DNA from 2 places in the Nitratidesulfovibrio vulgaris str. Hildenborough genome. Region 2 is predicted to be linked to the other one. Evidence: predicted binding sites of a transcription regulator. Region 2 holds the regulator's gene; the other holds the start of a gene.
The links. Region 2 encodes sigma-54, which starts transcription at its own class of promoters, with help from an activator protein. Its sites were predicted from a motif close to CTGGCACGGNNNNTGCTT; they were not measured.
Positions count from the first base shown of each region.

Region 1: the regulator sigma-54 is predicted to act here: its motif matches at 6,213-6,230, upstream of DVU_RS09980 (Flp family type IVb pilin).

Region 1 is NC_002937.3:2,205,595-2,217,365, forward strand. Features, by position in the region: gene DVU_RS09955 (L-lactate permease) at 1-703, opposite strand, end outside; gene DVU_RS09960 (LysR family transcriptional regulator) at 860-1,762, shown strand; gene DVU_RS09965 (hypothetical protein) at 1,939-2,178, shown strand; gene DVU_RS09970 (NCS2 family permease) at 2,490-3,818, opposite strand; gene DVU_RS09975 (sigma-54-dependent transcriptional regulator) at 4,453-5,841, shown strand; gene DVU_RS09980 (Flp family type IVb pilin) at 6,290-6,466, shown strand; gene DVU_RS09985 (Flp family type IVb pilin) at 6,507-6,680, shown strand; gene DVU_RS09990 (A24 family peptidase) at 6,901-7,467, shown strand; gene cpaB (Flp pilus assembly protein CpaB) at 7,477-8,295, shown strand; gene DVU_RS10000 (type II and III secretion system protein family protein) at 8,292-9,746, shown strand; gene DVU_RS10005 (hypothetical protein) at 9,756-10,160, shown strand; gene DVU_RS10010 (AAA family ATPase) at 10,172-11,386, shown strand.
Region 2 is NC_002937.3:1,703,293-1,715,063, reverse strand. Features, by position in the region: gene rapZ (RNase adapter RapZ) at 1-115, opposite strand, end outside; gene DVU_RS07730 (PTS sugar transporter subunit IIA) at 124-573, opposite strand; gene hpf (ribosome hibernation-promoting factor, HPF/YfiA family) at 583-1,122, opposite strand; gene rpoN (RNA polymerase factor sigma-54) at 1,181-2,611, opposite strand; gene lptB (LPS export ABC transporter ATP-binding protein) at 2,755-3,480, opposite strand; gene DVU_RS07710 (LptA/OstA family protein) at 3,477-4,067, opposite strand; gene lptC (LPS export ABC transporter periplasmic protein LptC) at 4,077-4,721, opposite strand; gene DVU_RS07700 (KdsC family phosphatase) at 4,718-5,245, opposite strand; gene kdsA (3-deoxy-8-phosphooctulonate synthase) at 5,235-6,056, opposite strand; gene DVU_RS07690 (CTP synthase) at 6,126-7,769, opposite strand; gene DVU_RS07685 (phosphoribosylformylglycinamidine synthase subunit PurQ) at 8,026-8,835, shown strand; gene DVU_RS07680 (hypothetical protein) at 8,888-9,361, shown strand; gene DVU_RS07675 (hypothetical protein) at 9,507-9,929, shown strand; gene DVU_RS07670 (hypothetical protein) at 10,031-10,273, opposite strand; gene gpmI (2,3-bisphosphoglycerate-independent phosphoglycerate mutase) at 10,278-11,771, opposite strand, start outside.

The DNA.
Region 1 (11,771 bases), 500 kb from region 2:
CGCTGAAGCACACGCTGGCGACGACGATGGCGGGCATGACCTCCATGGTGCGCTTGAAGCCGCACATGACCACCGTCATCCACAACGGAACGATGAGCGAGAACACGGGCAACTGGCGGCCCACATACTGGCTCAGGGTGAGCGTATCGAGCCCGCTGACCTGACTGGCGACGATGACCGGAATACCCAGCGCACCGAATGCCACAGGCGCAGTGTTGGCGATGAGGCAGATGCCGCCCGCATAGACGGGACTGAAGCCCAGCCCCATGAGCATGGCCGCGGTGATGGCGACCGGGGTACCGAAGCCCGCAGTGCCTTCGAGGAAGGCACCGAAGGCGAAGGCGATGAAGAGCGCCTGCAACCTGCGGTCGTCGGTGAGGCGCGCCAGCGAACTCTTGATGATCTCGAACTCGCCCGACTCGACGGTCATGTTGTACAGCCACACCGCCGTCAGCACGATCCAGATGATGGGGAACAGGCCCATGGCCACACCGTAGAGCGTGGCGTTGACAGCCAGACCGGCGGGCATGCCCCACACGGCCACAGTGGCGGCAAAGGCCCCGGCGAGGCCGCATGCCGCCGCCACATGCCCCTTGGCACGCCTCACGGCGAGCATGTAGAACAGGATGGCGAGGGGCAGCATCGCCACCATCGCCGACAGGGTTATGTTCGAGAAGGGATCGTACACCTGTGTCCAGAGCATAGAGGCCTCATGGGTTGCGGATGGATGATGACCGACGTGGAAAAAGCCGACCACGACGCCACGCGGTTGCGGAGTGTTGCCAATGTTGTTAGCGGAGGACGACGAACGTTGTGAAATGAATTGTCGGCATAACCATCATTCCAGATTGGAATACCCATGAACCTGCGTGTGCTCAGATGCTTCGTCGAAGTCGTTCGCAACGGTGGTTTCTCAGCCGCAGCCCGCGTCGTCTGCGCCACACAGTCCACCGTCAGCAAGGCTGTGCGCAGTCTTGAAGACGAATATGGCACTCCGCTTCTCGACCGCAGTAACGGTGTCGCCCTCACGGCGGCGGGTGAGACCGTGTACCGGCGCGCCCTCGCCATACTCGCCGAAAAAGAGGCCCTGGATGCCGAACTCGGGGCACAGCAGTCGCTACAGCACGGGACGCTGCGCTTCGGGGTGCCTCCCGTCGCGTGTGACAGGCTGTTCGCACGCCCCTTGAGCGCCTTTCATGCGCGCTATCCGGGTATCCGCATGGAATTGCACGAAGCCGGATGCTACGCACTGGAAGAGATGGTGCTGCGCGGCGAACTTGAGATGGTTCTCGCCCTGCTGCCCGTGTCGGAGAGGTTCGAAACCGCGCCGCTGTGCGACGAACCCCTCATCGCCGTACTGCCTGAAGGCCACCCGCTGAGCGGTCGGCCCTGTATCCGGCTTGAAGACCTCGATGGCAGTCCGTTCATCCAGTTCGAACAGGGGTTCGCCCTCAACCCGCGTATCCGGGACGCCTGCCTGCGTCGCGGCGTCAGCCTGCGCGAGACCTTGTGCAGTTCACAGATGGCGTTCATAATCAGCCTTGTAGCCGCAGGGCTAGGGGTAGCGCTCATCCCGCGGCTGATGCTCGCGGAGGGGACGCCCGCCGGAGTGGTCACAGCGCATCTCGACGCGGACGACCTCCGGTGGCAGGGGGCGCTCGCATGGCGCAAGGGGCACGCGCTCTCGCCGCCTGCCAGGGCATGGCTGGACATCATGGCAGAGATGCCGCCCCGGCTTTCGCCCGACATGGGCCAGACGTGACCGTCTGTGCCCTGTCCCCCCGAGCATGCCCTTGCTGCCTGCCCCGCACGATGACCTGCCGCCCAGCCAGCAGTGAGGCAAGGTACCGAGTCTGCACCGGCGCAACTGCCCGCAGCAGGACGACCTGCCGCCGGACTCGCGGAAAACGCACAAAACTCTCCGCACCATGGAGCATCATGATGGAAATCTACGACGTCGACTTCGTGCAAACCCCGAACATGGATGGCAACAAGGGCTCGCTCTTCGTGGATGCCACCCTCGACACGGGCGATGACGCGATGCGCATTCACCGCGGCGTTCCCGAAAGCCTCTACGAAGCATGGGAAAAGGATGGCTTCTCTGTGGCCATGTACCTGCGTGACATCCAGAACGCCTTTCCCTTCACCGAAGAGTCGGATGACGAGGACGACGAATAACGCCTGACCACGCCAGCCCGCCGCAGTGAAAGGCCCGGTTCACCGAAGCCCCGGATGCGGGGGGATGCACGGCTGACACCCGGCGCGGCAGGGGGCGACCCTGCCTGCGGGCCTTTCCGCATGCCATGCCGTTTGAGCCCCTACCGGTGTACCAAACGTCGCACAAGGTACGACCGTCCCGCTGCCGTCAGCCTCTGCCCCCTGAAGCTGAAGCCCGGCATCCGGCAAATTCGCAAAGGGTCTTCAGAGCACAAAAGGGCCGCCCGTTCACACGGGCGGCCCTTTGCACATCTGACACGTCTTCGCGAATGCTAGTGCGAACGCAACGCGAAGTTGAAGATGAAGGCGATGGCGATGAGCCACATCACCGGGCTCACCTCGCGGGCACGGCCCGAACACGTCTTGACGAAGGCATAGCTGATGAAGCCGAAACCGAAGCCGCTGGCGATGCTGAAGGTAAGCGGCATCATGACGATGGTCATGAACGCGGGAAACGCCTCGGTGAAGTCGGTGAAGTCCACATGCCGCACTTCCATCATCATGAGTGCACCGACGATGACCAGCGCGGGCGCCGTGGCGAAGGCGGGCACAAGGCCCACCAGCGGGGCGAAGACGAGTGCGAACATGAACAGTATCGCCGTCACCACGGCGGCGAGACCCGTACGGGCACCTTCGGCGATGCCCGCCGCACTCTCGACATAGCTGGTGACAGTCGAAGTGCCGAGAAAGCTGCTGAGAACCGTTCCCACGGAGTCGGTCACCAGTGCCTTGTCGAGGTTGGGGATGTGCCCCTTGTCATCCATCAGTCCGGCCTTGCGGCTGAGTCCGATGAGCGTACCCATGTTGTCGAACAGGTCGACGATGGTGAACGTGAAGAGAATGGAGAACAGCCCGTACTTGATGGCACCCATGATGTCGAGTTGCATCAGGGTGGGGGTGAGGCTGGGCAGGTTGAAACTCATGACCGAATCCATGCCCGTGGGCATGGGCACGGCACCCACGGCCATGCCAAGGCCCGTGGTGACGAGGATGCCGATGAGAATGGCGCCACGCACGTTGCGCGCCATGAGTACCGCCGTGAGGATGAGGCCGGTGCAGGCGAGCAGGGGTTCAGCCTTGGCGAGGTTGCCCGTGGTCACGAAGGTGGCGGGGTTGGACACCACGATACCCGCGCTCTTGAGGCCGATGAAGGCGATGAAGAGGCCGATGCCCACCACGATGGAACACTTGAGGTTCATGGGCACGGCGTCGATGATGATCTGCCGCACCCGCGTGACCGTCAGCAGCAGGAATATCACGCCGGAGATGAACACCGCCCCGAGTGCGACCTGCCACGGGAGTCCCAGTACGCCGCACACATAATAGGCGAAAAAGGCGTTGAGCCCCATGCCGGGGGCCACAGCCACAGGGAAGTTGGCCCACAGGCCCATGAGCAGGGTCGTCGCCGTGGCGGCCCATATGGTGGAGGCAATGGCTGCCTCCTTGGGGATGCCGGCATCGGCGAGGATGCTCGGATTGACGAAGATGATATAGGAGACGGCGACGAACGTGGTAATGCCGCCGAGGATTTCTGTCCGTACCGTAGACCCTTTCTCGCGTATCCTGAACAACCGTTCGAGAACGCCCGCTGCACCTGCCATCACGTCTGCTCCTTGATTGATTCGCGAAAGACGCCACACCCGTGCAGCGCCACCCTGACGTTCCAGCGGCGCGGGGTAGCCCTCCCCTGCCGCGGACACGTCCGCCTACACTGCATCTGCCATGATGACAAGACGCAAACGGGCCATGTCCCCGTGAACGGCTACGTCTTTGGCGTGCCCTTTCAGCAGGCCCGTCTGCACACCAGGGTCACAGGTATCGTGAAGCGCCCCGCCAGCCACATCATGCAGTCTACGGGCAGACACGCCGGAAAACCCGTGCTTCCGTTTCATCATGCCGAAAGCACCGGACATCAGGGGGGGCAAACAGGGTGCTCAACGTCACAACCGATTGCCCCAAGTACCCATCGATGCACCATTATTTTCATCCCGCGGCCCGCCCCACCACCGGTCACGGCCGACACGTGCCCCCCCGTCGTCGCAAGCCGTCACATTCCGTCTGATTTCCGGCTGTTGACCGCAAAGATGCATGTTCTCATGGACGTCCATCGAAGCCGGGGCTAGGCTTTCTGAAGATGGCATGAGGGTCAAACCAGCTGCTATCCACCCTGAAACATTGTCTGCTCGCCCGTTTCGGTCTACACATGCCCCTCTATCCAGCCACAAGAGAGGAACGATGAAAGGGCATATCCTGCTTATCGAAGACGACACAGCCTTTCAGGGTATGCTCCGTGAAGCCCTCGAAGAACGCGGCTACCGCGTCACCGCCGTCAACCGCGCCGAAGACGGGGTGCGCATCGTGCGTAGCGGAGACTTCGACCTTGTGCTCACCGACGTGATGCTGCCCGGCATATCGGGTGTCGAGGCCATCCCCCGCCTGCGTGAAGCCGCCCCCGGGACGGACATCGTCGTGATGACCGCGTTCTCCACACGTGAACTCGCGCTGGAGGCGGTCAAGCTGGGGGCCTACGACTTCTTCTCGAAGCCTTTCAGTCTCAAGGAACTGGACATCGTCATACGCCGCGCCATGGAGAAGCGGCGTATGCAGGGTGAAATCGTGGCGCTTCGAGAGACACTGCGCCGCGACACGCCCACCAGTCGCATCGTGGGCGAAAGCCGCGCCATGCGCGACGTGAAGGCGCTTCTCGAACGCATCGCCCCGCTGGAGAGCACCGTTCTCATCATGGGAGAATCGGGTACCGGAAAGGAACTCATCGCCGATACCATCCGCGCCCTCTCGCCCCGCGCCGCCAATCCTTTCGTCAAGGTCAACTGCGCCGCCATCCCTGAACACCTGTTCGAGAACGAACTTTTCGGCCACGAGAAGGGGGCGTTCACGGGGGCTGCCACTGCCATGCCGGGCAAATTCGAGCAGGCGCAGGGCGGCATGATCATGCTCGACGAAATCGGCGACATGCCCCTCGCCATCCAGCCGAAGCTTCTGCGCGTCGTCGAGCAGAAACAGGTCGAACGCCTCGGCGGACGCGCCCCTGTGCCGCTCGACGTGCGCATCATCGCCGCCACCAACCAGAATCTTGCTGAACGGGTACGCGAGAAGGCCTTCCGCGAAGACCTGTACTACCGCCTCAGCGTAGCTGTGGTTCTCATTCCCCCGCTACGCGACCGCAAGGACGACATCCCGCTGCTGGCCCAGTATTTCGTGAACAAGCTGGAAGGTACGCTGGGCCTTCCGGTGCATGGACTCTCTCCCGACGCCATCGCCGTACTCATGGACCATGACTGGCCGGGCAACGTCCGCCAGCTTGCCAACGTACTCGAACGCGCAGCCATCGCAGCCGACGGGCTCATCTGCGCCCGCGATGTCATGGCGGCCATTGGCACGGCGCGCGGTTCGAACGTCGACAAGGCGACACTGTCCGGCATGGACCTCAAGACGACCCTTCGCATGGTCGAACGCAACCTGATTCTCGACGCGTTGCGCCGCTGCCACGGGCGGCAGACCGAAGCCGCCGTGCTGCTTGGGCTGACCCCCAAGAACCTGTGGGCCAAACTCCGCAAGCACGGCATCCGTGCGGGCACGGAAGACCTGCTCCAACAAACGTAGAGTCCCGCGCAAGCCCCCCATACGCCAACCGTTGTCAGGCCGCCGGGTCGGGGGGAGGCTTTCCGGGGGCGCCCTTCTCCGGCATCCCTCCAACCATCAGGCTACGCTACGCCCGGTGACCGCCTCCGCGTCGAGGAACAGTGAGGCTCGCGCACCGGGCCACTCTACAAATCATAGATGCCCATCGCCCTGTCACGCCTCATCTTTCAGCTGTCCCCCCTCTGACGACACGCCCGTAATCTACAGAACGTAGACAAAACGTGGCCCCTTCCGGGACTGAAGGCCGACGCGGCACGTCACGCCCATCTCCCCTTCCAAAAAAAAACATCCTGAACAGCATGTTATGCAAGAGCATGTCCTTTCGATCGCGTTTGGCATGAGGGTTGCTCATACGGTTTCAACCGGGCCGGAGTCCACCCCCCGGCAACCGCAGCCAACGAGGCACACAATGAACGCCATCATGCAAAGACTGTTCAAGGAAGAGACCGGCGCCACCGCACTCGAATACGGCCTTATCGCCGCCCTCATCGCCGCCGTCATCGTCGCCGCCGTCACAGCACTCGGTACCAAGGTAAGCGCGACCTTCTCGTACATCGACTCCAAGATGCCCACCCCCGGCCAGTAAGGCGCGGCGGACACAAACCACAAGACAAAGGGGAAAAGCCATGAAGACCATCATTCGTCTGTTCAAGGAAGAGGAAGGGGCCACTGCACTCGAATACGGACTCATCGCCGCCCTCATAGCCGCCGTCATCGTCGCTGCCGTCACTGCACTCGGTACCAAGGTGAGCTCCACCTTCTCGTACATCGACTCCAAGATGCCCACCCCCGGTCAGTAACACCAATCCCGACGGACCCCATGCCGCTCCCGAAGGGGCCGGAGCATGCCCCCTGCCCGGCCCCTTCGTAACGTCCAAAGCACTGGACACGACACGTAATCATGGATTGACCAGACGTTACGGCCTACATTCGGACACTGGTGGAGAAGCATGTCATGCCAGCCACCTGCCCAGATGCCCCTGGAGACGACCGGAACACCGAAATGGAAAAGGAGACGACATGGACGGCATCATCATACCTGTCCTCGGGGTCATTCTCCTCATCGCGGTCGTCACCGACATACGGTCGATGCGCATCCCCAACTGGCTCACCTTTCCGGCGATGCTGATGGGACTGGGCTACCACACGGCCATGCGCGGGCTGGACGGCCTGCTCTTTTCTGCTGGCGGCCTCGCCCTTGGCGGGGCATTGATGCTGCTGCCCTTCATCCTCCGGGTCATGGGCGCAGGCGACGTGAAGCTCATGGCGGCCGCCGGGGCCTTTCTCGGAACACGAGGGGTTCTTTCGGCATTCATCTGGACCAGCCTTGCGGGCGGCCTCTACGCCCTTGTCGTCCTCCTGTTCCACCTTCCGCAACTGATGGCCATCCTGCGGGCAGTGGTCGCCAGCGTGCGGTTCATGTCCGTCACGGGTAAGCTTTCATACATTCCGGCCACCAAGGACGCACGTCTGCCACGCCTCTGCTACGGCGTGGCCATCGCGGCCGGAACGACGTTCTCGATGCTGCTTTCCTCCGGGCTGCTTCCGGAGGCATGGTTTCCTGTCCAGTGGTTAACGGCGTTGTAGGGGGTCTCCATGCGCAGGACGGCAGTGATACAGGTCATAGCGGCACTGGTGCTGGCCCTCGTGGCAGGCGTTCTGGTGTTCCGCTTCGTGCAGGTCAACCGGGTGGCGCAGCAGACGCAACAGCCCCCCGGAGTCGTGCTCGTCGTCGCCGCCGTCGATATGGAGAAGGGTGCGAAGATACGCGCCGACCAGCTCAAGACATCGACCTTTCTCTCCGCATCCGCCCCTCCCGGCGGATTCACTGATGCGAAGTCCCTCGTCGGCAGGGTGCTGGCAACCCCCGTCACGACCGGTGAGGTCATCACCGAGACCCGCCTGCTGCCCGCCGACGCGACCTCCGGCGGGGTGAGCACCATGATCGCCCCCGGAATGCGCGCCGTGGCAGTCAAAGGCAACAAGGTCATGGGTCTTGCTGGGTTCATTCGCCCCGGCAACCGGGTCGACATCATGGTCACCATCGACGACGAGACCCGTGAGAAGGCCAAGGCGCGGACGAAGGTCATCCTCGCGGGCATCAAGGTGCTGGCTACCGGCACCGAACTGCGGCAGGAGGGAGACGACACGGCGACATCGCCCGTGGAGGTCTACACCCTCGAAGTCACCCCTGAACAGGCCGAGCTGCTCTCGCTTGCCGCCTCACGAGGCGAACTGCACTTCGCGCTCCGCAACCCCGCCGACGACCTGCCCGTACGGACGGCCGGCACCGACGTTCCGGCCACGCTCAGGCAGTTGCAGGGTGGAGACAACGGCACCCCGCGCCGCGACCGGGGTTTCAAGGTCGAGATCATCTCCGGCACCGAACGGTCAACGATGAGGATCGAACGATGACCAGCCGCACCGCACCATCAGCATACGACGCATCCACACTCCTTTTCACCCTGCTGTGCACCATCGCCCTGTCCTGCGCCGCGCTGACGGTACCAACGTTCTGCGGTGCCGCCTCCTCCGAGTTGCAGGTCGCGACGGGCAAGTCCTCTGTCGTCTCCACGTCACGCCCGGTGGGTCGTCTGGCCATCGCGGACGAAGCCATCGCGGGTGTCGTCGTCCTTTCGCCGCAGCAGGTCTACGTGACCGGCAAGAAGGCTGGCACGACCACGCTGACCCTGTGGGACGGCGGTGGCGCGGTGATTGGCGTGTACGATGTGCAGGTCACGCCCGACATCGCCCAGCTCAAGGAGATGCTGCACCGCGTACTGCCCGGCGAGAACGACATCATGGTCATGGGCGTCAACGACACAGTGACACTCGCAGGCACGGTGCGAAGCGCGGCAAGCATGACCACCGCCATGGACATGGCGCGCCTCTACGCTCCCGACAAGGTGACCAACCTCATGCAGGTCGGCGGCGTGCATCAGGTGATGCTGGAGGTGAAGGTGGCCGAGATGCGACGTAACGTCATGGAACGTCTCGGCATCGACCTCACCTACGCATGGCGTGGCGACTTCATCTTCGGGATGCTCAACCAACTTTTCACCCTCGACAGCCAGAAGGGTGTCGTGGACGCTGGCCCCAGCGGGGCGGTGCTCAGCCCCAACGTGAACGGCGCCTTCCGCATCACGTCCGGACAGGTGAGCATCATGGGATTTCTTGACGTGCTCAAACAGAACGGACTGGTGAAGGTCCTCGCCGAACCCACCCTCGTATGCCGCAGCGGCGAGAAGGCCGAATTCCTCGCCGGGGGCGAGATTCCCATTCCCGTACCGCAAGGGCTCGGCACCGTTGCCATCGAATACAAGGAGTTCGGCGTCACCCTTCAATTCCTGCCCACGGTGGTGGGGGACGGTCGCATCAGCATGAAGGTGGCCCCGGAAGTCTCTGAGCTCGATTACACCAACGTGGTGCAGATTCAGGGCTTCACCATTCCCGCCATCACCAGCCGACGGGCGTCGACCACCGTCGAACTGGCCGACGGGCAGAGCTTCGCCATCGCGGGACTGCTGCGCGACGACGTGCGGCAGGCGGTGAACAAGTACCCGGTACTGGGCGACATGCCCGTACTGGGGACGCTCTTCCGTTCCAGCAACTGGCAGAAGAACGAGACGGAACTTGTCATCATCGTCACGCCGCATCTGGCCAAACCGCTTGAAGCGAACGCCACACGCCTGCCCACGGACGCCTATCGCGAGCCTTCCGCCTTCGAGTACTTCATCCTCGGCAGGATGGAAGGAAGCAGACGTGCGGATGCGACAGCCGCAGCGGCCCGCACTTACGGCACGACGGGCGCAGGCGCGCCCTCGGGAATGGAAGGCGCTTTCGGCCATATGCTGCCAGCCCGCTAGGAGAACGCCATGCACGCCGCCACGACACAACTTCACCACGATGCCCGCGCCGACGACATATCATGCCAAACGACAGGGAATCCCGGCTTCACGCGACACCACCCTGCCCCCCGCAGCCTGCCGCGGAGCACGGCACTGGCGGGCATTCTGCTGGCGCTCGCCCTCACCGGTGGCTGCAGTGCCTACCTTGAAGAACCCGTAGCCGAATGGCGCGAACCCCTCGGCGAGGCGTTCCACGCCCAGCGGGAACAGCAACGGCTCAATCCCGCCCCGGTCGATGCGTCCCCCGTGACGGGACTCGACGGGCAGGCCGTGGAACGTTCCATGAAGGTCTACCGGCAAGGTGAAGACAAGAAGCAGGAGAACGGCAACACGTTCCAGTTCAAGTTCGGCAACGCCAAGTCGAAGCAATAGCGGAAGCCGCCATGAACAACATCCATCCCGTTTGCCTCATGCCGAAAAGCCCCGTGACGGGTGACGAACTCGCCATTCTCGTCACGCGGCAGGGCGGATTCAGGCTTGTGTCGCCCGAAGAGGATGAACTCGGGCTGGTCATCGTCGAACTGGGGCGGGCCTCTGACAACGACTTCGACCTTCTTCGCAAACTCGACGCCGACCCGCGCGTCACCGAAATATTCGTCACCGCGCGCAAGAAGGACCCCGACCTCATCATCGAAGCCATGCGCGCCGGGGCCACAGAGTTCATGGCCCAGCCGCTTCGCCCCGAAGACATGAGCGCAGCCCTCGAAGGCTACCTCATGCGATGCCGCACCCGTGAGGCACATCCTGTCGCCACCAGCGAAGAGGGCGGGCGCATCGTCCATGTCGTCTCGGCCAAGGGCGGCGTTGGCGGCACGACCGTGGCCGCGAGTCTCGGCGTGCTGGCAGCGCAGCGCGGAGAGACCGTTCTCATGGACATGCGGCTGCCACAGGGCGACGTGCCTCTCTTTCTCGACCTCGCCTACACCCACACATGGGCATCGGCCATGCGCGACCTGGCACGCCTCGACGCGACCTTCCTGCGAAGCCTCGTCGAACGCCACTCCAGCGGGCTGCATGTACTGCCCTCGCCCGACAGACAAGACGGACTTGAGAGCCTGAGCGCCCTCGGCGTGAAAGCCATGCTGGGCCTCATGCGCGCCACCTTTCCCACCACCATCGTCGATGGTGGCCCCTTCAGCGACGAACTTGCGCTGGCTTCCATGCAACAGGCCGAGAGCATTCTGCTGGTCACTGAACTGGCACTGCCCTCCCTCTCCGGGGCACGGCGCATCCTCGATGACATCCGCCAACACGCGCCACAGGTCGAAGACAGGGTCCGACTTGTGGTGAACAGGTTGTGCTCGCGTTCTGGCGTCGAGGCCGAAGAGGCCGAACAGCTTCTTGAGCGCAAGGTCTTCTGCGCCATCCCCGACGACTACAGCAACGCCGTCTCCGCCATCAATCAGGGCGTGCCGCTGGTCACGGCGCATCCGCGTTCAGCGGCAGCCCGCGCCCTGCAACAGCTGGGCGAACGTACGTTCCCGCAGGAAGGGGCCGATGCACGGCCGGGCGGCCTTTTCGCACGCCTCCTCCGCCGGGGTGAAGCGGGGCAGGCATCCGTGCCCCAGACCCCGCTGCTGCACGGGTCGAGGGGGTAGGCCATGCGACTCGCCGAACGCCTCATGCGCGCGACACGACGCCAGCAGGAAACGGACGACGTACCCGCCGCCCCGGTTCATGCGAGACGCGCCACCGACCGCATCGCCATGCCCGACACCCTGCGTGGTGACACCGGGACACACGGGCCGGAGAACGCCCCTTCTTCGCACCTCGACGTCACCACGGCATCGGCCGGGCAACCGGACACGCACAGCCAGACCGGCATGCCGTACGATGTGGCGGTCGATGGCCTGCACGTCCGGCCTCCGCAAGACGGCCCTGCATCCGGACTTTTCCAGACGACCAGCGACCAGCCCCCCACCATTGCGGACGGCGAGAACGACGAGAACCCGATTCTGCCCCCTGCGGCCACCACGGCGGCAC
Region 2 (11,771 bases):
GGTCTTCGAAGACGTTGAGAACAGTGCTCTTGCCAGCCCCGGAGAGTCCGGAGACGATGAGGACGGGGAATCCGGCTTCGAAGCCGTCATCGGCAGAACGCGCGGGGCTCGACATGGGCTGCCTCAAGCCTTTGAAAGAAGTTCCCACATTGCATTCGCATCAGGGGCTTCTATCAATGCCCTTCTGAATGCGACGTCTTTCAGCAACCGCGATATGTGCGCCAGAACGCGCAGATGCATGCCCGCCACATGTTCCGGGGCAAGCACCAGAAACACGATGTGCACGGGCTTGCCGTCAAGCGAGTCGAAGCCGAATCCGGCACTGCTACGACCGACACTCAGAACGATGCGCCCGAGGTCGGACAGTTTGCCGTGGGGGATGGCGATGCCGTCGCCGATGCCAGTCGTACCGAGTTGCTCGCGCTCGTGCAGCACTTTCAGCGCTGCACGCCCGTCTACCTCAGGGTGAGCCCGGCAAACGGCATTCACAAGTTCCGCCAGCACCTCTTCCTTGGTGCTGGCGGAGATCTCGTGAATTATGAGGTCTTTGCTAAGATACTCGTCAAGCCGCATCACGACACTCTAGACGACGGGGTCGATGAGCCCGAAGTCGCCGTTCCTGCGGCGGTAGATCACGTTGATCCGTTCCGATTCGGCATTCAGGAAGACGAGGAACTCGTAATCGAGCGCATCAAGCTGCATGGCAGCCTCGTCAACGTGCAGAGGCTTGGGCACGAACTGGTCGGTACCCACGATGGCCCTGTCTTCACCCTCACCTTCAGTATGATAGGTGAACACGTCGATATTGGCATTCGTCCGGGCAGAGCGCCGTCTTTCCTTGACGCGGGAGACATGCTTCTTGAGTTGTGCTTCGAGCTTGTCGAGTACGAGGTCGATGGTCGCGTACATGTCTTCGGACTGCTCGACGGCGGCGATGTTGATGCTGTCGCCCACAAGCTGGACTTCGGCCTTCTGACGGAACTTGTCCAGAGAAAGGGCCACCTGCAACTCGAGGTTGGCAGACTTGCCGACGAACCGGGCGAGCTTTTCGAAGCGACGACGGGCGTACTTCTTGAGGTGTTCCGAGGGCTCGAAGTTCTTGAACGTGAATGCGATGTTCATAAGCTCCTCCTGGGTTCGATGGAACACGTGCCTTGCGGCCGGGCCTCTTCGTGCTACGTCAGAAAACTTCCTTACGCTTGGACGAAGAGGGGATATTCATGGCTGTACGATACTTCGCAACCGTACGCCGGGCAATATTAACCTGAAGCTGTTCCTTCAGTATCTCGCCGATTCGCTCATCGCTCAGAGGTTCCTTGGGATTCTCCTCGCCGATGAGTTTCTTGATCAGAGCCTTGACACTCTCTGAACCGACCTGGCTGCCATCATCAAGTTCGAGCGCACTGTTGAAGAAGAACTTGAGCTCGAACACACCGTGAGGCGTGGCGACGAACTTGTTCGTCGTGATGCGACTCACGGTCGACTCGTGCATACTGATGTCGTCGGCGATGTCCTTGAGGATGAGTGGCCGTAAACGGGTCACGCCATCCTCGAAGAACCCCCTCTGGTACTTGATAATACTTTCAACGACCTTGTACAGGGTGCGTTGCCGTTGATAGAGGCTCTTGATGAGCCACGACGCGGAACGCACCTTCTCTTGCACGAAGTCCTTGTCCTTGCCCGTCACACCGGCAAGACTCTGGTCGTACAGCGAACTGAGTTGCAGATGGGGCAGCCCGTCGTCGTTAAGCACGATGACGAATTCATCGTCGTATTTGTACACGAACACGTCGGGGCTTACGAACATGGGGTCGCTGCCCCCGAAGCTCGAACCTGGCATGGGGTCGAGAGACTGTATGATATCAAGGTATTCCTTGAGATCATCCATGTCGAGTTTGAACTTGCGCAGCAGCGGCTTGTAACGGCGGGTTTCAAGGTCTTCGAGGTGGTCGCGAACGAGTTCGACGAGAACACGGTCGCGGTCGTAGCCAAGCATTTCGATCTGAATCAGCAGACATTCCTGCGGAGTCCGCGAGGCAACACCTACCGGGTCGAAACGCTGGACGGCGTGCAATACCGGAATGACTTCGGAAGCATCGGCACCACACATCTCTGCAATGTCTTCGACAGAGGCCTGAAGATATCCCGAAGAGCCGATATTGCCGATGATGGTTTCACCGATGCCCTTCTGGTCTTCTGTAAGACGCGAAAGACGCAACTGCCACATGAGATGCCCTTCAAGCGATGGGCGGGCAGAATAGCGCGCCTCGAACGCGGTCATCTCCTCGGGGAGTTCAGTTTCGCGTACCTGCGCCTGCCGCGAAGAGCTGGCGAATTCGCCAAGATAGTCTTCCCAGTCGGCATTACGCGACAATTCCCTGTCATACGCCTCCGGCGCAGATTCGTCTTTACGCGAGGAGGCTTCTGAGGCAGAAGATGCAGCGCCTTCATCCATTCCTTCTTCAAGGAACGGATTCTCAAGAAGCTCTTGCTGAACGGTCTCGACAAGCTCAAGACGTGACAATTGCAAAAGGCGTATGGCCTGCTGCAGTTGTGGCGTCATGACAAGCTGCTGACTCAGCTTGAGTTGCTGTCTAAGTTCGAGTGCCATTGAACAAGGAACCTCTCGCCGTCATGTTAAGCACCAGATGCGCGATATCCACCTTCTGTTAGCAAAAGAAGAAAAGTACCGTGCAACAGTGCGTTACGTAGTATCATGACACAGCGCGAGGCAGGATGCAAGCTTGATGCCGACTAGAGGCAGAAGTCCGCCCCAAGATAGACAAGACGGGCCTGTTCGTCACCTACGATATGCTCGGGTGTGCCGTCCAGAATGACCTGCCCCTGATGGACCAGGTACGCCCGGTCACAGATGGTGAGCGTCTCCCGCACGTTATGGTCGGAGATGAGCACCCCTATCCCGCGATCACGCAGCTTGCGGATAAGCCCCTGAATATCACCCACGGCAAGCGGGTCGATGCCTGCGAATGGTTCATCGAGCAGCACGAACTTGGGTTCGCGGATCATGCACCGCGCGATCTCGAGTCTGCGCCGCTCACCGCCCGAAAGGTGCATGGCACGCGAACTGGCAAGATGCGCGATACCGAAGTCCGCCATCAGCGCCTCGGCACGCTCCTTCTGTCTGGCAGCCGGAAGCCCGGTATGCTCGAGGATGATCTCAAGGTTTTCACGAACGGTGAGCCTCTTGAATACGGAGCTCTCCTGAGGCAGATAGCTCAACCCCACGCGAGCGCGCTCATGCAAAGGCCAGTCGGCGATGTCCTGTCCGTCCAGTCGGACGATGCCAGCCGTGGGTTTGATGATGCCTGTGAGCATGTAGAACGTCGTGGTCTTGCCCGCGCCGTTGGGCCCGAGCAACCCGACGATCTCGCCCTGCTGTACCGAGACGGAGACACCCCGCACGACCTCGCGCTGCCCGAACCGCTTACGCAGATCTTCGCCTTGCAATACGGCCATCATTCAGACTCCTTTGCCTTTTCCGCTCCGGGCAGCGACGCGGAAGACGAAGAGGTGAACACGGCCTCTACAGGGCGCGAGGTGCCACCATGCACTTCGCTTCGATTCTCGCGAGTGTAGAAATAGATGACCTCGCCCTTCACCACGTTCTCCTTGTCGAAGAGGACAGGCGAGCCTTCCATGATCATGAGCCCGTCATTGGTGGTATAGGTGGCCTTCTGACATGTACCGTTACGCCCTTCGCGCACCATCCGTACATTCTTCTCGGCGACGATACGTTCAATCTCACCGGCATCCATGCCACCCGGCACGTCTCCACCGCTCTTGCCTTCCTTGGACTTGCCAAGGTGCAGCGTCAGCTTCACCGACCACAGTTCGAAGTCGGGACGCTTGACGTATACATCGCCCTCGAACACGACACTCTGCTTGTTCGCATCATACTGCATGCGCTGCGCGGTGACAGTGGTCGGTACAGATTTCTGGGCGGGATTCGCGGTCGCCTTGGGCTGCGCGCAGGCGGTCGGCACAGGAAACGCCACGGCAGCAGCCATGGTCAGGGAGAGAAGAAAGGGAACAAGCCTACTGGCCATATGAATCTCCTATCGTGCAGCGGGGGCGGTCTCTGCCGGGGCATGAGTGGCCCGGTCTGGGTTCCCGGAGGTACCGGAGGCATTCGGTGCAGCGGCATCGGCACGGGACCAGTGCACAACAACCCCGTCCTCACCCTCTATGACATTCGTGGCAAGATTCCATGAAAGACGCGTGGCGTTTCCGCGCGAAGTGGCCCCTACGATGACGGCCCCTTCAGGAAAGACCATGAGACGCGACGTGCTGTTGTACGTCATCAGAGTACCGTCGAGCACATAGTCGCGATAGGTGCAGGTCACCTTGTCCCACAACCGGATGAAGCTCTGGTTGTCACGCACTTCGCCCTTGGGGGCGATGACACGCAAGGGTTCTTCAGTCTTGCCGACCTTGTAGATGATGTCGGGGCTATCAACGTCGATGACGCCCTTCTCTTGCCGCAACGCGGCCCATGTGGCCTTGAGCCGCCACAACTCTACGCCTTTCTCGCCCTGAACGAGTTCTACGCCTTTAAGGGCGAGTCCGACAGCCTCTTCAAGGGCGTCGCGGGCCTGTTCCTTCGTTGGGACCTTCGGGGGCGCAAGGAAATGACGCCACGCGGCATAGCCCGCAGTGCCAAGAACAGCAAGGGCGACCAGTACGACCAGCAGCCGTCTCATGCCCGTTCCATCCATGATGCGGCAAGCTCATCGAGCACTCCCCGGCTGGCAAGGATAAGGCGCACGACCTCACGCACCGCGCCTTCTCCACCCCGGGCCGCGGTCACGTACTTCGCAAGCGCCTTGACCTCGGGCTGGGCATTGGCGACGGCTACGGGGAATCCGACCAGCTTCATGGGGCCGAAATCGACCCAGTCGTCACCGACATAGGCGACCTGTTCCCACTCAAGGCCGTATTTCATGCGAATGGCATCAAGCGACTCGGTCTTGCGCAGATATCCTGCGTAATAGTCCTCGATGCCCAGACCGCGCACCCTCTGCGCCACGGCCTCGGAGGCGAGTCCCGTAATGACGGCCACATGCAGTCCCACAGACTGGGCAAGCTTTATGCCCAGCCCGTCCTGCACATTGAAACGCTTCGAAACCCGGCCTTCATCGTCATAATAAAGCCCGCCATCGGTCATCACTCCGTCGATGTCGAGCACGAGGAGAGAGACCTTGCGGGCCATCGACTCAACAGACATGTTCGAGGCTCCAGAGGGCCGAAAGTTCCTTCAACAGGGCGGGCAGCCTGTCAAGAGGCCAGCTGTTGGGGCCGTCGCACAACGCCTTGTCGGGGTCGGGGTGGCACTCGAGGAACACGCCATCGACCCCTGCTGCCACGGCAGCCCGCGCGAGCACGGGTACATGACGACGTTCGCCACCCGAGGAACCGCCCAGACCACCGGGAAGCTGCACCGAATGGGTGGCATCGAATACCACTGGCACGCCGAACCCTTGCATGGTGGGGATGGACCGGTAGTCGACGACAAGGTTGTTGTACCCGAAACTGGCGCCGCGCTCGGTCAGCAGAATGCGTTCATTGCCTGCGGCACGGAGCTTCTCCACGGCGGGCCTCATGTCCCATGGCGCGACGAACTGCCCTTTCTTGACGTTCACCACACGCCCGGTGGCGGCAGCGGCGACAAGCAGGTCCGTCTGGCGACAGAGGAAGGCCGGTATCTGGATGATGTCGGCGACTTCGGCGACAGGTGCAGCCTGTTCGGGAAGATGGATGTCCGTGACGACAGGCAGACCGCTCTCTTCACGGATTCGGGCCAGCCACTCCATGCCCCGCACAAGACCGGGGCCACGGAAACTGGTGATGGAAGTACGGTTGGCCTTGTCCCACGAGCTTTTGAAGACGGCGAAAAGCCCGGCGGCCTCGGCAGCCTCACGCACGGCATGGGCTGTCTCCATGGCGACGTCGAAGTCTTCAAGGGCGCACGGGCCTGCAAGAATGAAGCGCCTTGCGGCGAGACGGGCGTGGAGGGCATCGGGGGTGGGATGTTGCATGGGCCTCCGGCCGGATGGGCCAGTCGGTGGCGCGGCGGCGGTAGAACGTCCACCGCCGCGCCTGTTCGATTATCGCTTCCCGGCAGGGTGCGTCTTCGCTGCGCGGATGAACTCGCGGAACAGCGGATGCGGCTGCATGGGATTGGACTTGAATTCGGGGTGGAACTGACAGCCGAGGAACCACGGATGGTCGGGCAACTCGACGATTTCCACCAGTTCGCCATCAGGGGAAAGACCACTGAAGACCATGCCACTCTGGGCCATGGCATCGAAGTATGCCTTGTTGAACTCGAAGCGATGACGGTGACGCTCGTCGATATGCTTCACGCCGTAGGCATCATGGGCCTTGGTGTCGGGAACCACGACGCAGGGGTACGAGCCGAGGCGCATGGTACCACCCTTGTCGCTGGACGAATCACGGCGCTCGACCGCCTGACGGCGATGGTCGAACCATTCCGTCATGAGGTAGATGACCTTGTTCTTGCTGAGTTCATTGAACTCTTCGGAGTTGGCATCTTCAAGCCCCATCACGTTGCGGGCGAATTCGATCACGGCGCACTGCATCCCGAGGCAGATGCCGAAGAAGGGCACCCTGTTCTCACGGGCATAGCGGATGGTGAGAATCTTGCCTTCAACGCCGCGATAGCCGAAGCCACCGGGAACCAGTATGCCGTCGAGCCCCTTCAGGGCCTCGGCCACGTTCTCTTCGGTGATCTCCTCGGAGTTCACGTACTTGAGGTCGACAGCCACCTTGTTGGCCACGCCACCGTGCACCAGCGCCTCATGCAGGCTCTTGTAGGCCTCCTTGAGGTCCACGTACTTGCCGACGATACCTATGGTCACCCTGCCCTGCGGATGCGCGCAGGTGTCGACCAGCGTCTCCCACGGCTCGAGGTTGGGATTCTTGGCAGGCAGGCGAAGCATGATGGCGATCTTCTGGTCGAAGCCCTCTTCGTAGAATCGCAGCGGCACTTCGTAGATGTTCTTCACATCCACGGCAGAGAAGACGGCATCCTGATCGACGTTGCAGAACAGGGCGATCTTGCGCTTGAGGTCGGCGGTGATGGCCTCTTCGCAACGGCAGAGGATGATGTCGGGCTGGATGCCGATGGAGCGAAGCTCCTTGACGCTGTGCTGGGTGGGCTTGGTCTTGTGTTCGCCGGCAGCGCGCAGGTACGGCACGAGCGTAAGATGGATGTAGAGGCAGCGATCCTTGCCAAGGTCGCCACGAAGCTGGCGGATGGCCTCGAGGAAGGGAAGTCCCTCGATGTCGCCCACGGTTCCGCCGATCTCGATGAGGGCCACGTCGGGGTCGTCCTCGGCGAGGCTCAGCACGGCGTTCTTGATCTCGTCGGTGACGTGCGGGATGACCTGCACCGTGCCGCCAAGATAGTCGCCACGGCGTTCCTTGGTGATGACGCGATGGTAGATGGAGCCCGACGTGTAGTTGTTCTTCTGCGACATGGGCTCGGCGAGGTAGCGCTCGTAGTGCCCGAGGTCGAGGTCGGTCTCGGCACCGTCATCGGTGACGTAGACTTCGCCGTGCTGGAAGGGGTTCATGGTGCCGGGGTCCACGTTGATGTACGGGTCCAGCTTCTGGATGGTGACCTTCAGCCCACGGGCCTTGAGAAGCGCGCCGACGGACGCGGCAGCAAGCCCCTTGCCCAGCGAGGAGAGAACGCCGCCGGTGATGAAAATAAATTTGGTCTTCATGAAAATCCTGCCTCGGATGTCTTTGTGGCCTCACAGCGGACCGCTGCCGCCGCATCCTGCACCGGACGCACGGCATCCTGCCTTCATACCACTGATTTTCGGAAAAGGTAAGCCGGTTGACGGCACCGTGCGGCTACACGTATGATCGTCGGTTGCAGCCGTCGCCACCAGACGACGGCATGAAGTCAGCCGTGTAGCTAGTTGAGGCCCCTTTCCCTGTCAAGAACAGTGTGCCCCCTCTGAGGAGATTCCGTCGATGCCGCAAGTGCATACGCTGGTCATCACCGGCTATGGAACCAACTGCGAGGTCGAGTCGGCCCACGCCGCCCGCATGGCGGGTGCCGACCGTGTCGATATCGCCCATTTTTCCGACCTCGTCGCCGGTCGCGTCACCCTTGCCGACTATAATTTTCTGGTCTTCCCCGGGGGCTTCCTCGACGGTGACGACCTTGGTTCGGCGCTGGCAGCAGCACAACGCTGGCGCCATGCCCATGATGCACAGGGCAACCGCCTTCTCGAAGCGCTGCGCGACTTCGTGACGCGCGGCGGTCTTGTGCTGGGCATCTGCAACGGCTTCCAGCTGCTCGTGAAACTCGGCCTGCTGCCCGCACTGGATGGTCAGCGCTTCGACAGGCAGGTCTCGCTCAGCCACAACGATTCGGCCCGTTACGAAGACCGATGGGTGCATCTGCGCGTCAACGCCGCAAGCCCCTGCGTCTTCACGAAGGGCATCGAACACCTTTACGTGCCCGTGCGCCATGGCGAGGGCAAACTCGTTGCGCGCGACGAAGAGGTCATGAACCGTCTCGTATCCGGAAACCTCGTGGCTTTGCAATACGCCGACCCCGAGACGATGGAACCCACCATGGAGTACCCGTGGAACCCCAACGGTTCGCCCCTCGGCATCGCCGGACTCACCGACCCCACCGGGCACATCCTCGGCCTGATGCCCCACCCCGAGGCGTTCAACCACCCGACCAACCACCCCGGTCGTGGTCGGGATGAAACGGCACCTCTCGGTACCGTGATATTCGACAACGCCGTCCGCTATCTGCACGGCAAATAGCTTCATCGGCGGGGCCTTGCGAAAGGCCCCGCCGACCTGCGACGGGGGCCACATGGTGCCATGCCACCTCTGCGGAAAAGATGCCGTCGGCGGCTGGATACATGGCTTCGTCCCCTCGCCGGACAGGCTCAAGGTCGGCCTCTGCCCGGAACATGACTCCCCCGACCACAGGCGCGTTGTGAGGGCGGTATGGCGTCGGCTGATGGAACGCGAGGTCGCGACCCTCAACACGTGCAACGCCCACCATGCCGGGCCGCCACGATTGCGCCGCCTGCACGTCACCTTCGTCGAGGGCGGCAGCGTCACCACCGACTGCCTGTCTTGCGAGACGCCTGACACCAACACGTTGCGGGTGCTGCTTCCCGATGGCACTCTCCGCTTCCACCCCCTGTCGCGCATCCGCACATGGGAAATCACATCCCCGCCTCCTGCCGATGACGGCAACAGCCATGACAACGTCCCCCCGGTGCTACAGACGGCTGACACGAAGACTGAAGACGGGCATACACCGCCAACCGCTTCGTAGCCCGTCTGCCATGACGCCCGTCTCGTCCCCGTAGCAGTGTGGTCGCCATGTCTGTAAGCGCTTGCCACCATGCCACCGCCGAAAGGCCCGACGTCCTGAAACCCTGAACCCCGTGCCACACGGAGAGAGCCTTCGAGGTACCACCATGTCTGACCTTCTCCCCCTTTCCGGTCTTAACCCCCTGCTCGCCGACTGGAGCGCGGATGCGCCCGCCCGCGCCGCATTCGTCGCCCTGCGCGACCACCTCGCCGCCCTGCCCGGTACCGAACTCGCTGTCCGTGCCCGTCCGGGAGTGAGCTGGTCGCTGCGTGCAACGGCGGGCGACCCGACAGAACGCCCGCTCTTCGTCCTTGTGGACGTCATAGACGACGACCCGGCAGACCGCTGGCTCTCGGTCTGCTTCTACGATGACATGATCACCGACCCGGAAGAGCGCGGCGACTGGGTACCCAAAGGACTCATGGGCTGCGACGCCCGGTGCTTCAACATCGACGCCGATGCGGAACCGGACACCGAACAGTACGTGAAAGCCCGCCTCGATGAGGCGCACACCAAGGCGGCAGGCTAGCCCGCCTGTTCCGGACCCAAGAATGTCAAAAGGCCACCCACCCGGATGGCCTTTTGACATTCCAAGGACCAGACGCAAGGGGCGTATGCGCCCCCCCCCATTCACACGAAATCCGGGTCGACGGCAGCCCTGCCGTTATCGAGCATGACCTTGAGATAGCGAACGGTACGCTCGTCCACCGGCACGATGGGAAAAGGCTGCATGCACGAATCGCACTGGGCCATGGATGGCTGCGTGGGCGCAATGAGCGGCACGGTACGGTTGCAGAAGGGGCACTGGTAGAAGAATACGAGTTCGACGCCGTCGGGTCTGACGGGTTCTACGGGTCTGGAGGACTGCGACATCATCTCACTCCGTGATGAGGCTCGTTCCGGTCATGCCAGCCGAAGCAGGCACACCCCACAAGCCGAGTATGGTAGGTGCGATGTCGCCAAGGACACCGCCCTCGCGAAAAGTATGGACGCGCCCCTGTTCGACCACGGTGAAAGGAACGCGGTTCATGCTGTGGGCCGTCTGCGGATTGCCCGACTCATCGAGCAACTCCTCGGCGTTGCCGTGGTCGGCGGTGATGACCAGCCGCCCGCCCGACGCCAGTACGGCATCAGCGATGCGCCTCACGCACGCATCCACGGTCTCGCACGCGCGTACGGCAGCGGGGATGACCCCGGTGTGTCCGACCATGTCGAGATTGGCGACATTGCACACGGCAAGCGTATAGCCCCCGCCCGCCCATTCCTCGAGAAGCGTATCGGTGACGGCTTCTGCGCTCATCTCGGGCTTGAGGTCGTACGTGGCGACATCACGCGGCGACGGCAACAGGCGGCGTTCCTCGCCCGGGAACGGTTCTTCACGCCCGCAGTTGAGGAAGTAGGTGACATGCGCATACTTCTCGGTCTCGGCGATACGCAGCTGGCGCAGTCCCTGATTCGCCACGACTTCCCCCAGCGTACCGTCGAGGGGTTGTTTGTCGAAAGCGACTGGAAGCCCGAGGGCGGGGTCGTAGGAGGTCATGGTAGCGAACCCCGCAAGCGAGGGAACATGCCCCCGGTCGCCATGCTCGAACGTTCCGTCGACGAACATGTGCGACAACTGCCGCGCCCGGTCTGCCCGGAAATTGAAGAAGAACACCCCGTCACCATCCCGGATGGTACCGATGGGGGAACCGCCCTCGACCACGACCCGCGGCTTGACGAACTCGTCCGTCTCGCCCGCGGCATAGGCCGCTTCGACCGCGCCGACCGGGTCGTCAGCGGGCGCACCCTCGCCGCGTGTCAGCATCGCCCACGCAAGCAGGTTGCGGTCCCAGCGCTTGTCGCGGTCCATGGCGTAGTAGCGCCCGACGAGACTGCCGATGCGTCCCGCACGGTTGCTTTCAAGGAACGAGGCGAGGCGCTTCACATAGCCGACACCGGAGGTGGGGGCGGTATCGCGCCCGTCGAGGAAGGCATGCACCACGACCTCGACCCCCGCGTCCCGCGCCGCAAGGGCCAACGCCTCCACATGGGCGATATGGCTATGCACGCCGCCATCTGAAAGCAGCCCCATGAGATGGACTCTGCCACCAGTGGCGCGCACGGCTTCGAACAACCCCGTCAAAGCGGGGTTGCTGGCAAGTTCGCCCCGCTCGACGGCGATGTCTATCCGGGTCATGTCCTGATACACCACGCGCCCTGCCCCGATGTTCATATGACCGACCTCGGAGTTGCCCATGAATCCTTCAGGCAACCCCACGGCACGACCGGAACAGGCGAGTTCCGTACAGCCCGCCTGTCGAAGCAACGAGGAGAGGTGAGGCATCCCGGCGAGGGTCACGGCGTTGCCGGGCCCCGCAGGGGCCTTGCC